4 regions of the Streptococcus sp. Marseille-Q6504 genome follow, and region 1 is predicted to be linked to each of the others. Evidence: predicted binding sites of a transcription regulator. Region 1 holds the regulator's gene; each other region holds the start of a gene.
What was found. The regulator Rex, encoded in region 1, represses fermentation and respiration genes when NADH is low (regulators of the CRP and FNR family bind a similar motif). The targets are predictions, from matches to a motif close to TTGTGAANTANTTCACAA.
Positions count from the first base shown of each region.

Region 1 (3,211 bases):
TCTGTGATTCTAGTTCATAATCATCCATCAGGAGCAGTAGTTCCTAGCCCCAATGATGACCATGTTACGAAGCTTGTTAAAGAAGCCTGCGAATTAATGGGATTGATCTTATTGGACCATTTAATTGTCTCTCATTCTGATTATTTTAGTTACCGCGAGAAGACAGATATGATATAAAAAACCTGTATATAGTACAGGTTTTACAATTCATTGACGACATAGTCGAAAAGTGTTTTATCTTTGGGGCGATTTTCAAAGAGAAATTCAGGATGCCATTGAACACCAAGATAAGGGAAGCCGTCCGTAGTTGTTACAGCCTCGATAATACCATCTTTAGGATCATGTGCTACAACCTTAAGATTAGGAGCTAAATCTTTGATGCTCTGATGGTGGAAAGAATTGATATGAGAGATTTCTCCATAGATTTCTCTTAGAATAGTATCTGGTTCGGTGACAAGTCGCTGAGTGGTGTATTCAGCGGAAGTATCTTGCCAATGATCTTCGATATCTTGATAAAGAGACCCGCCCATGGCTACGTTAAAAAGTTGAGTACCACGACAGACAGAAAAAATTGGTTTCTTTTGCTTGATTGCTTCTTTAATGAGGGCTAACTCAAAAATATCACGTTGAAGGTGGTAATCGTCGCTATCAATAGTTTTTGGCTCACCATAGTATTTAGGGTCAACATTTTGTCCACCAGTTAAAATAAGTTTATCAATTAAACTAATGTAGTAACTGGCCATTTCTTCATCACCAATCGGTAGGATAATGGGGATACCTCCAGCTTCCTTAACTCCTTCAACAAAGCCTTTGGCAGCATAACTCATCATAAGCTCATCGTCTGGATGGGCTTTTTCGTTTCCTGTAATCCCAATAACTGGTTTTTTCATAAATCAATTCGCTTTCTAATCCTCTTTTCGCATGAAATAGAGGAGGGTTTGAAGTTCGCTAGTAAGATCGACATACTGAACAACTACGTCTTTAGGAAGATGTAGGTGAACAGGAGAAAAACTGAGGATACCTTTGATACCAGCATCAACCAAAAGTTCCGCAACTTCTTGAGATTTAACACTAGGAACAGTAAGAATAGCAGTTCTAACATCACTATCCTTAATTTTATCCTTTATTTGAGAGATTCCATAGATTGGAACACCGTCGGGTGTCTTGGTACCAACCTCAGGATGATCATCTAGGTCAAAAGCCATGATGATTTTCATTTTATTACGCTCATGAAAGCGGTAGTGGAGGAGGGCATGCCCCATATTTCCAATACCTACAAGCATAACATTGGTAATAGAATTATCATTTAAAAGATCAGCAAAAAAAGTCATGAGCTTTTTGACATCATAACCAAATCCACGTCTACCGAGTTCGCCAAAGTAAGAGAAGTCACGACGAACAGTGGCAGAATCAATTCCAATCGCTTCTGCAATTTGTTTGGAATTAGCTCTTTCAATTTTCTCGGCATTAAATCTTTTAAAAATACGGTAATAGAGAGAAAGTCTCTTTGCTGTTGCTTTAGGAATAGCAGACTGTTTTTCTTTCACAAAATCACAACCTTTCTATCTACTATTTTATAGAAAGCTTGTGAAAATTGCAACAATAACGAAAAAAAACTAAGAAAAAATCTTAGTTTATCTTCGTTTCGTGGTAAGTTCTTAAAAAGCGGTAGAGGTTACCTAGAAGCCCTTGATAGATTTCAACTCCTTCATGTGTTAATGAAGTAATATGAGTAGTATCTGGGAGAGTTACACAACCCGATAGAGAGAGCATAAGAGCTTCATAGTCTTCATATTCTTGCACACGCTCTACTTGATAGGAGTCCTTGTAAGTTAATCGAAACATAATGACCTTCTATCTTTCGCTTTTTGTAAATACGCCACGTTCAACTAGGCTATCCATCAAAAAGTAGAATTTCTCTTGGTGGATATGAGTTTCTTCTGATTTGAAGATATCAACTAAACGTAGACCAAATTTATCAGTGATATAGATTTTTACACCAGTTAAGTCTTTGTTGATGATAATCTTAAGTTGGAATCCTTCTCCGCTATTTGGAACTTTTTCAAGTAGTCGCGTTAATTCATAGTTACCAACTTTAGTTTCAAAAAAAGTATTATCTTTAAGCGTAAATTTTTTAACAGTTGGACTAAGTGTGTATTCGTAACGACAATTTTTAAGTTTAATCGTTTGTTCAAATGCCATTAAGTTTATCCTCCGATGATATTTTTAAGAGTTTTAGCAAGAGTTATCATTTCTTGTTCTGTATTTTGAGGTGAAATGCTGACGCGTACAGACTCGTGTAAGCGAGGAGATTCTTCACCGTAGAAGGCTTGAAGAACATGGCTGACCTGAACAACACCAGCTGTACAAGCAGAACCTGTTGAAATAGAAATACCTTCAAGGTCTAAACGAAGTAGTAGTAGATCGTTGCGTTGTCCCGGAAATCCGATATTTAGGACATAAGGGAGTTGCTCTTTACCTTGATTGAGATAATAGGTTGATCCAGCCATTTCAGTTAGAAAAACTTTCTGTAGTTTTTGAACTTTATTAAAATTAGCCTCTAGATGATCTATATCGTCCTTAAGAGCTGCAACCATACCTATAATTGCGGGAAGGTTTTCTGTCCCTGCTCTTTTTTTCTGTTCTTGATCTCCACCATGTAGATAAGGATCAAAATCTGTAGAAGCAGCGTATAGGAAACCGATACCCTTTGGACCGTGAAATTTATGAGCAGAAGCACTGAGGAAATCTATTCCTAGTTCTTCAGGAAGAATCTCTAGCTTCCCGACAGCTTGAACAGCATCTACATGATAAGCAGCTGAATGGACTTTTAAAATCTGACCAATTTCAGCGATTGGTAAAAGAGTACCTGTTTCATTGTTAACATACATAGTTGAAACGAGAATAGTATCATCACGCAGTGCATTCTTGACTTGGTCTGCCGTGATTTCTTGATTGTCGGGTTTTAAAATAGTCACTTCAAACCCAAAATTTTTCACCAGATACTCAATCGGTTCAAGCACAGCGTGATGCTCGATAGCAGTAGTAATAATGTGTTTTCCGCGATTTTGATGACGAAGACAGTAGCCGATAATAGCTGTATTATTACTTTCTGTACCACCAGAAGTGAAGAAAATGTGTTGGGGCTTTGTACCTAGTATACCTGCTAACTCTTGACGGGCTTCACGTAATAATTTTCCTGCTTGACGCC
Region 1 is NZ_CBCOON010000004.1:84,374-87,584, reverse strand. It holds gene radC (RadC family protein) at 1-177, shown strand, start outside; gene ACWPUA_RS05495 (gamma-glutamyl-gamma-aminobutyrate hydrolase family protein) at 201-890, opposite strand; gene ACWPUA_RS05490 (redox-sensing transcriptional repressor Rex) at 906-1,547, opposite strand; gene ACWPUA_RS05485 (DUF4649 family protein) at 1,630-1,845, opposite strand; gene ACWPUA_RS05480 (DUF1831 domain-containing protein) at 1,855-2,202, opposite strand; gene ACWPUA_RS05475 (cysteine desulfurase family protein) at 2,208-3,211, opposite strand, start outside.

Region 2 (3,211 bases), on a different contig from region 1:
TTAAGTGTTGGATATGGTAAAAATCCAGATGGGAAACTTAGAATGAATTTTGGACCTTTAACAAAGTCTGGGGGGGAGCGAAGATTAAACGTTGCTGTATCTAGAGCTAGGGAAACCATGCATGTTATTTCTAGTATCAGAGGAGTAGATATTCCGATAGAAGAAACTACGAATGAAAATAGAATTATTTTTAGAGACTTTCTAGAATTTGCGGAGAAGGGGATTCCAGCCTTACTTGGTTATGAAGAGCATGGAGAACAAAAATCTCCAGAATTTGATTCTGATTTTGAAGAAAATGTATATAATTTTTTAGTGACTAAAGGGTATAAAATTCATACACAAGTGGGGGCTTCAGGATATAGAATAGATATGGCTGTTATACATCCTGATATACCAGGGAGATATGTGTTAGCTATAGAATGTGATGGTGCAACCTACCATTCTTCTAGAACTGCAAGGGATCGTGATCGCTTACGTCAGGAAATTTTAGAGTCTAAAGGTTGGAATTTTTATAGGATATGGTCAACGTCTTGGATTCATGATAATGTCAATGAGAAGAATAAGTTAATAAATGCCATTGAAAAATCAATAGAAAATTATTCTATGTTGTCAGATGATATTGTGATAGAAAATGAAGAAGAAATACCTTCAAATCTAATAACCGTCACTGATTCTAAGATTGGAAATAATCTTCCAAGATATAATGGAGATGTTTATGACTTCGAAGAAAATTTATATGAATTATCGAATATTATTATGTTAGTTGCATCTCGATTCATTGGTTATAATGTAAAGGATTTGATGCGCTATATTAATAAAGAAGTATTTGGGAAATTTCGTCTTACTCAAGGTTATATAGATGTTTACAGTTCTGCCTTTAGATTATTAATAGCCCATGATAGAATTGTGATTAAAAAAGGAATAATAGAATCAGTTACATGATGAACATGATACTTTTAACTGTGACCTGGAAAGTATAAAATTGAAGATTGTGTAGAAAGAGTCAATAAACGTATCTACGGCGGCAATGGGAATCTTTAATTTTTTGATGATTTCGCAGAAAAAATGGATATCCAAACTGTTCCTAATCTTGTGTTCTATTAAAACAGAGCAAATCACACTATTTAGAGCAGGAGAGTATTTCTAGTCTTGAAGAAAGATTATTTTCACTAACAAAAAAATGACTCTGGAAATTGAAATCGTAGAGATGATAAAAGAGGTTGGATTATTTTCCAACCTCATTTTTTGATCTTAATGGAATTGCATACCACCATCGACGATAATGGTTTGACCTGTAATGTAGTTTGAATCTGGTCCAGCAAGGAAGCTAACCGCTGCAGCGACATCTTCTGGTTCAGATAGGCGTTTCAATGTAATATCTTTTGCGAATGTTTGCATACCCCATTCGTCGTCTTTTCCTGCATTTTTCCCAACTTCGTGAGCGATATCATACATCATTGGAGTCTTAACGATACCTGGAGCATACGCATTGACAGTGATACCTGAGTCAGCTAAATCACGTGCCAATGTTTGAGTAATACCACGAACAGCGAATTTTGTACCACCATAAACAGTCAAGTTTGGATTTCCAACAACACCTGCTTGAGAAGTAGCGTTGATGATTTTACCACCGTGACCAAGTGCTTTGAATTGAGCTTGAGCAGCTTGTGCTCCCCAGATTACCCCACCGACGTTAATAGCAAAGGTACGATTGAACTGTTCTTCTGTAATCGTATCTAGAGGTGTAGTCGGAGCGACACCAGCATTGTTTACCACAACGTTCAAGTCTCCAAAATGGTCTACAACTTTTTGGAAAGCTGCAGCAACCTCTGCTTGTTTAGACACATCTGCTACAACAGCTAAAGCATTCTCTGCTGACAATTCAGCAACTGCTTTTTCAGCTGTTTCAGCATTGTAGTCTAATACCCCAACCTTAAAACCATCTTGGACCAAGCGTTTTGCGATTGCAAAACCGATTCCTTGACCTGCACCTGTAACAATAGCTACTTTAGACATATGATTCCTCCTTCGGTATCCGTGATACCATTCAAACGTTCATAAAAGAACAGCAAAGGGTTATAAGTGAGTTGTGATAGATTCTAAAAGAAGTCCTATCACGTTTTAGTATACAACTTTGTGAAATTTGTGTCAAACAAAGACTGGTTTTTGGAAAAAATTAACACTCTAAGAGTGAAAAAACTATCTGAGACTGGAGCTGAAGACTGGCTCAATCTCCTCAAATCAGGTGCCACTTGAGTCTGCTATGATTATCGGAGCAGATATCTCAACGGATAAACCTCTCCGCGATACCATTCAGTTCTTGTCTGATACGGTTGATAAGATTATCGCCTACAGTGCTGAGTAATGAGTATAAGCAAAAACAGATTGGATTTTTCCAATCTTTTTTGCTTATCCCCAAAAGCTATCTTCTTCAGCTTGATCTGAAGAGAAGAGCCAAACTTCTTTGATTTTCCCGTCTTCAATACGGAAGAGGTCAATCCCGTTCATATTGAGTTCAGTACCATCAGCCCGTGTTCCAAGAAAAGTAACATTAGCTGCGATTAAATCCTTATTGTCAGAAACCCAATTTGTTATCACCTTAAAGGTTCCATTAGTTTTCTCAGCAAATGTAGCTAGGTGAGTTCCTAGCTTGTCCTTACCAACAACTGTACCAGATATACTATGAGTACCAGGTTGATGCCAGACAATATCGTCTGCCATTGTTTCAAAGACACCAGGAAAGTCACCAGCAATTAAAGCTTGGTTATAAGTATTGAAAATTTCTAAGTTTGTTGACATATCTATTCTCCATTTCTTTTTTATGATATAATTGTAACAGTTACAATCAAAAAAACAAGTAGACACTTTTTTGATAGTTGGTATCAAAAATGGTACTATTGTTGATACTAAAAGATAAATTTTTTAAAAAAAAAATAGAAAGAAGATATTTTATGCCAAATAAAGTGAGCGAGTATGGTATTTGTCCATTCGCGACAACGCAGAGGGTTTTAACGGGGAAATGGGCACTGGTAATCATTTATCAGTTGAGTACGGGTACTAAACGATTTAAAGAATTGCAGAGATTATTGCCTGGGATTACTCAAACTATTTTGACACGTCATCTCCGTCAATTAGAAAAGGATAAGATTATTCAACGAAAGGTCTATGCGGAAGTTCCCCCACGAGTTGAGTACAGCTTAACCGAAATGGG
Region 2 is NZ_CBCOON010000008.1:1,074-4,284, forward strand. It holds partial or broken gene ACWPUA_RS07385 (AAA domain-containing protein) at 1-942, shown strand, start outside; gene ACWPUA_RS07390 ((S)-acetoin forming diacetyl reductase) at 1,252-2,016, opposite strand; gene ACWPUA_RS07395 (oligoendopeptidase F) at 2,264-2,365, shown strand; gene ACWPUA_RS07400 (nuclear transport factor 2 family protein) at 2,410-2,799, opposite strand; gene ACWPUA_RS07405 (winged helix-turn-helix transcriptional regulator) at 2,952-3,211, shown strand, end outside.
Region 2: the regulator Rex is predicted to act here: its motif matches at 2,135-2,152, upstream of ACWPUA_RS07390 ((S)-acetoin forming diacetyl reductase).

Region 3 (3,211 bases), on a different contig from region 1:
GTTCGTCGTCGTGTGGCGGTTGAAATGGGAGCGACTCAAAACTGGTACAAATACGTTGGTCTTGATGGAGCAGTTCTCGGTATTGATACCTTTGGAGCATCTGCCCCAGCTTCAAAAGTGTTGGCAGAGTATGGATTTACAGTTGAAAACCTAGTAGAACTTGTAAACAACTTGAAATAAGAAAAATCAGAGCTTTGCTCTGGTTTTTTATTGACTTAAAACTAAGGTGCAATCTTGTAAAAAATAGTGAAATTTGATATAGTAGTTTTATCTGAATTACAAAGGAGAAAATACAATGAATGCAAATTTAACATTTGTGATTATGCTTGTAGGGATGTTCGCCTTGATGTTCTTTATGCAACGTTCTCAAAAGAAACAAGCGCAAAAGCGTATGGAGAGTCTCAATAAACTTCAAAAAGGCTATGAAGTCATTACTATCGGTGGTTTATACGGTACAGTTGATGAAGTTGATACCGAAAACAGAACGATCGTACTTGATGTAGACGGAGTTTACTTGACTTTTGAACTTGGAGCTATCAAATCTGTCTTGCCACTTAAAGAGGCTGTTACATCAGAAGGTACAGTTGTCGATGGTGAAAGCGCGATTGAAGAATAAAACGGGGTGGATCTCATACCCCTTTTTCTATGAATATGGGGAACAATAATGAAGAAAGTTGTTTTTGTATGTCTTGGTAATATTTGCCGTAGTCCTATGGCAGAATTTGTTATGAAATCTTTAACCGATGATTATGAGATTGAAAGTAGAGCAACTTCTTCTTGGGAACATGGCAATCCAATTCACAAAGGAACCCAGAAAATTTTTAAAGCTCACGAGATTCCTTACGATTCATCAAAAACATCACAGCAAATTTCTAAGGATGATTTTGAATATTTTGATTATGTCATTGGGATGGACGAGTCGAATCTTCTAGATTTGACTCGAATGTGTCCTCAAGACCAACAACACAAGCTAGAGGCATTTGCTTCTGAGGGTGTTCCTGATCCATGGTATACAGGTGATTTTGATGAAACTTACGATCGAGTTTTAACTGGTTGCCAAGCTTGGCTAACACGTTTAGAAAATGAGGCAAAAAATGGATAATTTAAAGAAATTCTATGATAAGTACAGTGTCTATATAACGCGTCCTCGTTTGGAAATTGCAACAGTAGTAGTCATAGCTCTTTGTGCTATATTTGTATTTGTCGGGAATATGCCTAAGCAAGGAGTTTTGAAACTGGATGGCGATTCACTTGTATATGACGGAAGTATTGTTCGTGGGAAGATGAACGGCCAAGGAACAATGACCTTCTCAAATGGTGACACTTATACTGGTGAATTTAAAAATGGAGCATTTAACGGTAAAGGAACCTACCAAGCTAAAGAAGGCTGGGTTTATGAAGGTGACTTTGTTAATGGCCAAGCTGAAGGAAAAGGAAAACTGACTACAGAGCAAGAAGTTGTCTATGAAGGTGACTTTAAACAAGGGCTCTTCCAACAAGCACAATAACCTCCTCTTAGAGGGGGTAATATACCGCGCCTATAGAAAGCGCTTACATGGAAATTAAGACGCCTTTCAATACCTTTTTACAATGAAGTTTGTGAAAAATAAAAGTTTTACGAGATTATTCACAAAGTATAAGCAAAAAAGTGTATGGGTAGGGCTGTGCAAAATTATTTTCACAAGCGAATAAAAAAAGTTTGTGAAATTTCTATGAAACTGTTTACAAATCTTGAAAAAAGAGTTATAATAAGATTGTGAAAAAATTAACAAAGGACTTACAATCCTTGAAAGCTATGGAGGAAAATATGGCTGATAAAAAAACTGTAACACCAGAGGAAAAGAAACTCGCTGCTGAAAAGCATGTCGATGGTTTGGTGCAAAAAGCTTTGGTTGCCCTTGAAGAAATGCGTAAACTCGACCAAGATCAAGTCGATTATATCGTAGCAAAAGCTTCAGTTGCAGCACTTGATGCTCACGGAGAATTGGCTTTACATGCCTTTGAAGAAACAGGACGTGGAGTATTTGAAGATAAAGCGACTAAGAACTTGTTTGCCTGTGAGCACGTAGTAAACAACATGCGCCACACTAAAACAGTTGGTGTTATTGAAGAAGACGACGTGACAGGATTGACTCTTATTGCTGAACCGGTTGGTGTTGTTTGTGGTATCACTCCAACAACAAATCCTACTTCAACAGCAATCTTTAAAGCTTTGATTTCATTGAAGACTCGTAATCCTATTGTCTTTGCATTCCACCCATCAGCTCAAGAATCATCAGCTCACGCTGCTCAAATCGTGCGTGATGCAGCGATTAAAGCAGGAGCTCCTGAAAACTGTGTACAGTGGATTACTGAACCATCTATGGAAGCAACTAGCGCATTGATGAACCACGAAGGTATTGCAACAATCCTTGCAACAGGTGGGAATGCCATGGTTAAAGCTGCATACTCATGTGGTAAACCAGCTCTTGGGGTAGGTGCCGGAAACGTTCCAGCTTATGTTGAAAAATCAGCTAACATTCGCCAAGCTGCTCACGATATCGTCATGTCTAAATCATTTGATAATGGTATGGTCTGTGCATCTGAACAAGCGGTTATTATTGATAAAGAAATTTATGATGAATTTGTAGCAGAGTTCAAATCTTACCACACTTACTTTGTAAACAAAAAAGAAAAAGCTCTTCTTGAAGAGTTCTGCTTCGGCGTGAAAGCAAACAGCAAAAACTGTGCTGGTGCAAAATTGAACGCTGACATCGTTGGTAAACCAGCAACTTGGATCGCAGAACAAGCAGGATTTACTGTTCCAGAAGGAACAAACATTCTTGCTGCAGAATGTAAAGAAGTTGGCGAAAACGAGCCGTTGACTCGTGAAAAATTATCACCAGTTATCGCAGTTTTGAAATCTGAAAGCCGTGAAGATGGTATTTCTAAAGCTCGTCAAATGGTTGAATTTAACGGTCTTGGACACTCAGCTGCCATCCATACTGCTGATGAAGAACTGACTAAAGAATTTGGTAAAGCTGTTAAAGCTATTCGTGTTATCTGTAACTCACCTTCTACTTTCGGTGGTATCGGGGATGTTTATAATGCCTTCTTGCCATCATTAACACTCGGATGTGGTTCTTACGGACGTAACTCAGTTGGGGATAACGTTAGCGCCATTAACCTCTTGAATATCAAAAAAGTCGGAAGACGGAGAAATAACATGCAA
Region 3 is NZ_CBCOON010000007.1:6,682-9,892, reverse strand. It holds gene tkt (transketolase) at 1-180, shown strand, start outside; gene yajC (preprotein translocase subunit YajC) at 296-616, shown strand; gene ACWPUA_RS06680 (low molecular weight protein-tyrosine-phosphatase) at 665-1,102, shown strand; gene ACWPUA_RS06675 (MORN repeat-containing protein) at 1,095-1,508, shown strand; gene adhE (bifunctional acetaldehyde-CoA/alcohol dehydrogenase) at 1,808-3,211, shown strand, end outside.
Region 3: the regulator Rex is predicted to act here: its motif matches at 1,755-1,772, upstream of adhE (bifunctional acetaldehyde-CoA/alcohol dehydrogenase).

Region 4 (3,211 bases), on a different contig from region 1:
TTTATAAATTTAACTATAATAGGTCTATACCATTTACAAATTACACAGAAAGGTTTATAATGTAATTGACATAATAAATATTAGAAAAATGAATTACGGAGGTTATCATTATGCCTAAATATATTAAAGCGGATCAATTTTTCTATCCTCATGGTGTTCGCCGTGGCGGTTTTCTAGAACTAGTTGATGGTAAATTTGGTAAGCATGTGGATCAAGTGTCTGAGGACGCAGAAATTATTGACTATACTGGTTATAGTATTGCTCCTGGTCTTGTTGATACACATATTCACGGATTTGGTGGGGTTGATGTTATGGATAATAACATCGAAGGTACTCTTCATACAATGAGTGAGGGTCTTCTTAGCACAGGTGTTACTAGTTTCCTACCAACTACTCTAACATCATCATACGAACAATTATTAGCTGTTACTGAAAATATTGGTGCGCGTTATCAAGAGGCTTCTGGTGCTAAAATTCGTGGGATTTACTTTGAAGGTCCATACTTTACTGAGGAATTTAAAGGAGCTCAAAACCCTGCTTACATGAAAGATCCTCGCATGGATGAATTTCGTGCTTGGCAGAAGGCTGCTAATGGTCTTCTAAATAAAATTGCCCTTGCACCTGAACGTGAAGGTGTTGAGGACTTTGTACGTACGGTTACTGGTGAAGGAGTGACTGTTGCTTTAGGTCACTCAAATGCAACTTTTGATCAGGCTAAGAAGGCTGTTGACGCTGGTGCAAGTGTTTGGGTTCATGCTTATAATGGTATGCGTGGGTTAACTCACCGTGAGCTTGGTATGGTTGGTGCTATGTATGAATTGCCACATACTTATGCTGAATTGATTTGCGACGGGCATCACGTTGATCCTAAGGCTTGTGACATCCTACTTAAACAAAAAGGTACTGAAAATATTGCTCTTATCACTGACTGTATGACAGCGGGTGGTTTGCAAGATGGGGACTATATGCTAGGAGAATTCCCAGTTGTGGTTGCAAATGGTACTGCTCGTCTCAAATCTACTGGGAACTTGGCAGGTTCTATTCTCAAACTTAAAGATGGTTTGAAAAATGTTGTTGAATGGGGCATTGCAAATCCACATGAAGCAGTTATGATGGCCAGTCTCAACCCAGCAAAATCAGTTCATATTGATGATGTTTGCGGACAAATCCGTGAAGGCTACGATGCTGACTTTATCGTTCTTGATAAGGATTTGGAATTGGTAGCAACTTACATTGATGGTGAAAAACGTTATCAAGCATAATCTCTAAAGTAGAAACTAGTTTAGTTTCTACTTTTTTTAGTTCAGTTTGTTAATTTCTTCACATATTACTTGATTTTATTTATGAAAAGGCTTACAATTATGATATAAACAATACAAATAAAAAAACGGAGGTAAGCTTTATGAAAGCCTATACTTATGTTAAACCAGGACTTGCTTCATTTGTTGATGTTGACAAACCAGTTATTCGCAAGCCAACAGATGCTATTGTGCGTATCGTTAAGACTACTATTTGTGGTACTGACCTACATATCATTAAAGGGGATGTTCCTGCTTGTAAGAGTGGAACTATCCTTGGACATGAGGGAATTGGTATTGTAGAGGAAGTTGGAGCAGGCGTTTCAAACTTCAAAAAAGGCGATAAAGTTTTGATTTCTTGTGTTTGTGCCTGTGGTAAATGCTACTACTGTAAAAAGGGAATCTATGCCCACTGTGAAGACGAAGGCGGTTGGATTTTTGGACATTTGATCGACGGTATGCAAGCAGAATATCTTCGTGTTCCTCATGCTGATAATACTCTCTACCACACTCCAGCTGATTTGTCTGATGAAGCCTTGGTTATGTTATCTGATATCCTACCAACTGGTTATGAAATTGGTGTCTTAAAAGGGAAAGTAGAGCCTGGTTGTAGTGTGGCTATCGTTGGTTCAGGTCCAGTTGGCTTAGCAGCTCTATTGACTGCTCAATTCTATTCACCTGCTAAATTGATCATGGTAGACCTAGACGATAACCGTTTGGATACTGCAGTTTCTTTCGGTGCTACTCATAAGATTAATTCTTCAGACCCTGAAAAAGCAATTCAAGAAATTTATGATTTAACAGATGGTAGAGGTGTGGATGTTGCTATAGAAGCTGTTGGTATTCCTGAAACGTTTGATCTCTGCCAAAAGATTATCGGTGTAGATGGAACAGTAGCCAACTGTGGTGTGCATGGTAAGCCAGTTCAGTTTGATTTGGATACTCTATGGATTCGTAACATTAACGTAACTACCGGTTTGGTTTCTACCAACACAACTCCTCAGCTTTTGAAAGCTTTAGAAAGTCATAAAATTGAACCAGAAAAATTGGTAACTCATTACTTCAAACTAAGTGAAATTGAAAAGGCCTATGAAGTATTTGGTAAGGCTGCAGATCATCATGCGATTAAGGTTATCATTGAAAACGATATTTCAGAAGGTTAATCGAATTTTGAATCCAGTTATTCTTTTTAGAATAGCTGGATTTTTTGAAAATATTAGATAATTCGTGAAAGCAAGCAAATTTCTTTCATTGTTCTTAAAATTTCGCTATAATATACGATACAAAGGAAATGAAACTATGTATCGAGTTATAGAAATGTACGGGGATTTTGAACCTTGGTGGTTCATAGAAGGATGGGAAGAAGACGTCATTAGTAGTAAGAAATTTGAAAATTACTATGATGCCTTGAAGTATTATAAATCTTGCTGGTTTGAACTGGAAAAGAAAATTCCACTATATAAAAGTCGAGGAGACTTAATGACCATATTTTGGAATCCGGAGGATAAGCGTTGGTGTGAGGAATGTGATGAATTTCTGCAGCAATATCATTCCTTGGCTTTACTGGAAGATGGTCAAGTTATACCAGATGAAAAATTCAGACCGGGTTATGAAAAACAAACTGGTTTAGAAATCCACCGGACGTGTCGCATCAAAAAAGATGGAACAACTTTTTAATAAAGTTGTTCTTTTTTTTGTATTTTCTTCGAATAATTAACTGAGGAGGGAATATGGTACAAGCACTTGCACAAGAATTGATTAGTCTCGCAAAAAAGGATGGAGCTCAGGATATCTATTTTATTCCCAAGGACAAGGGTTATGAGTTGCATATGCGAATAGGTGATGAAAGGCGTTTGATTAATAGCTATGACTTTGAAAAGTTGGGCGCAGTGATTAGTCATTTTAAATTTATT
Region 4 is NZ_CBCOON010000002.1:1,461-4,671, forward strand. It holds gene nagA (N-acetylglucosamine-6-phosphate deacetylase) at 111-1,262, shown strand; gene ACWPUA_RS02115 (zinc-dependent alcohol dehydrogenase family protein) at 1,403-2,461, shown strand; gene ACWPUA_RS02120 (DUF1033 family protein) at 2,598-2,975, shown strand; gene comGA (competence type IV pilus ATPase ComGA) at 3,029-3,211, shown strand, end outside.
Region 4: the regulator Rex is predicted to act here: its motif matches at 1,309-1,326, upstream of ACWPUA_RS02115 (zinc-dependent alcohol dehydrogenase family protein).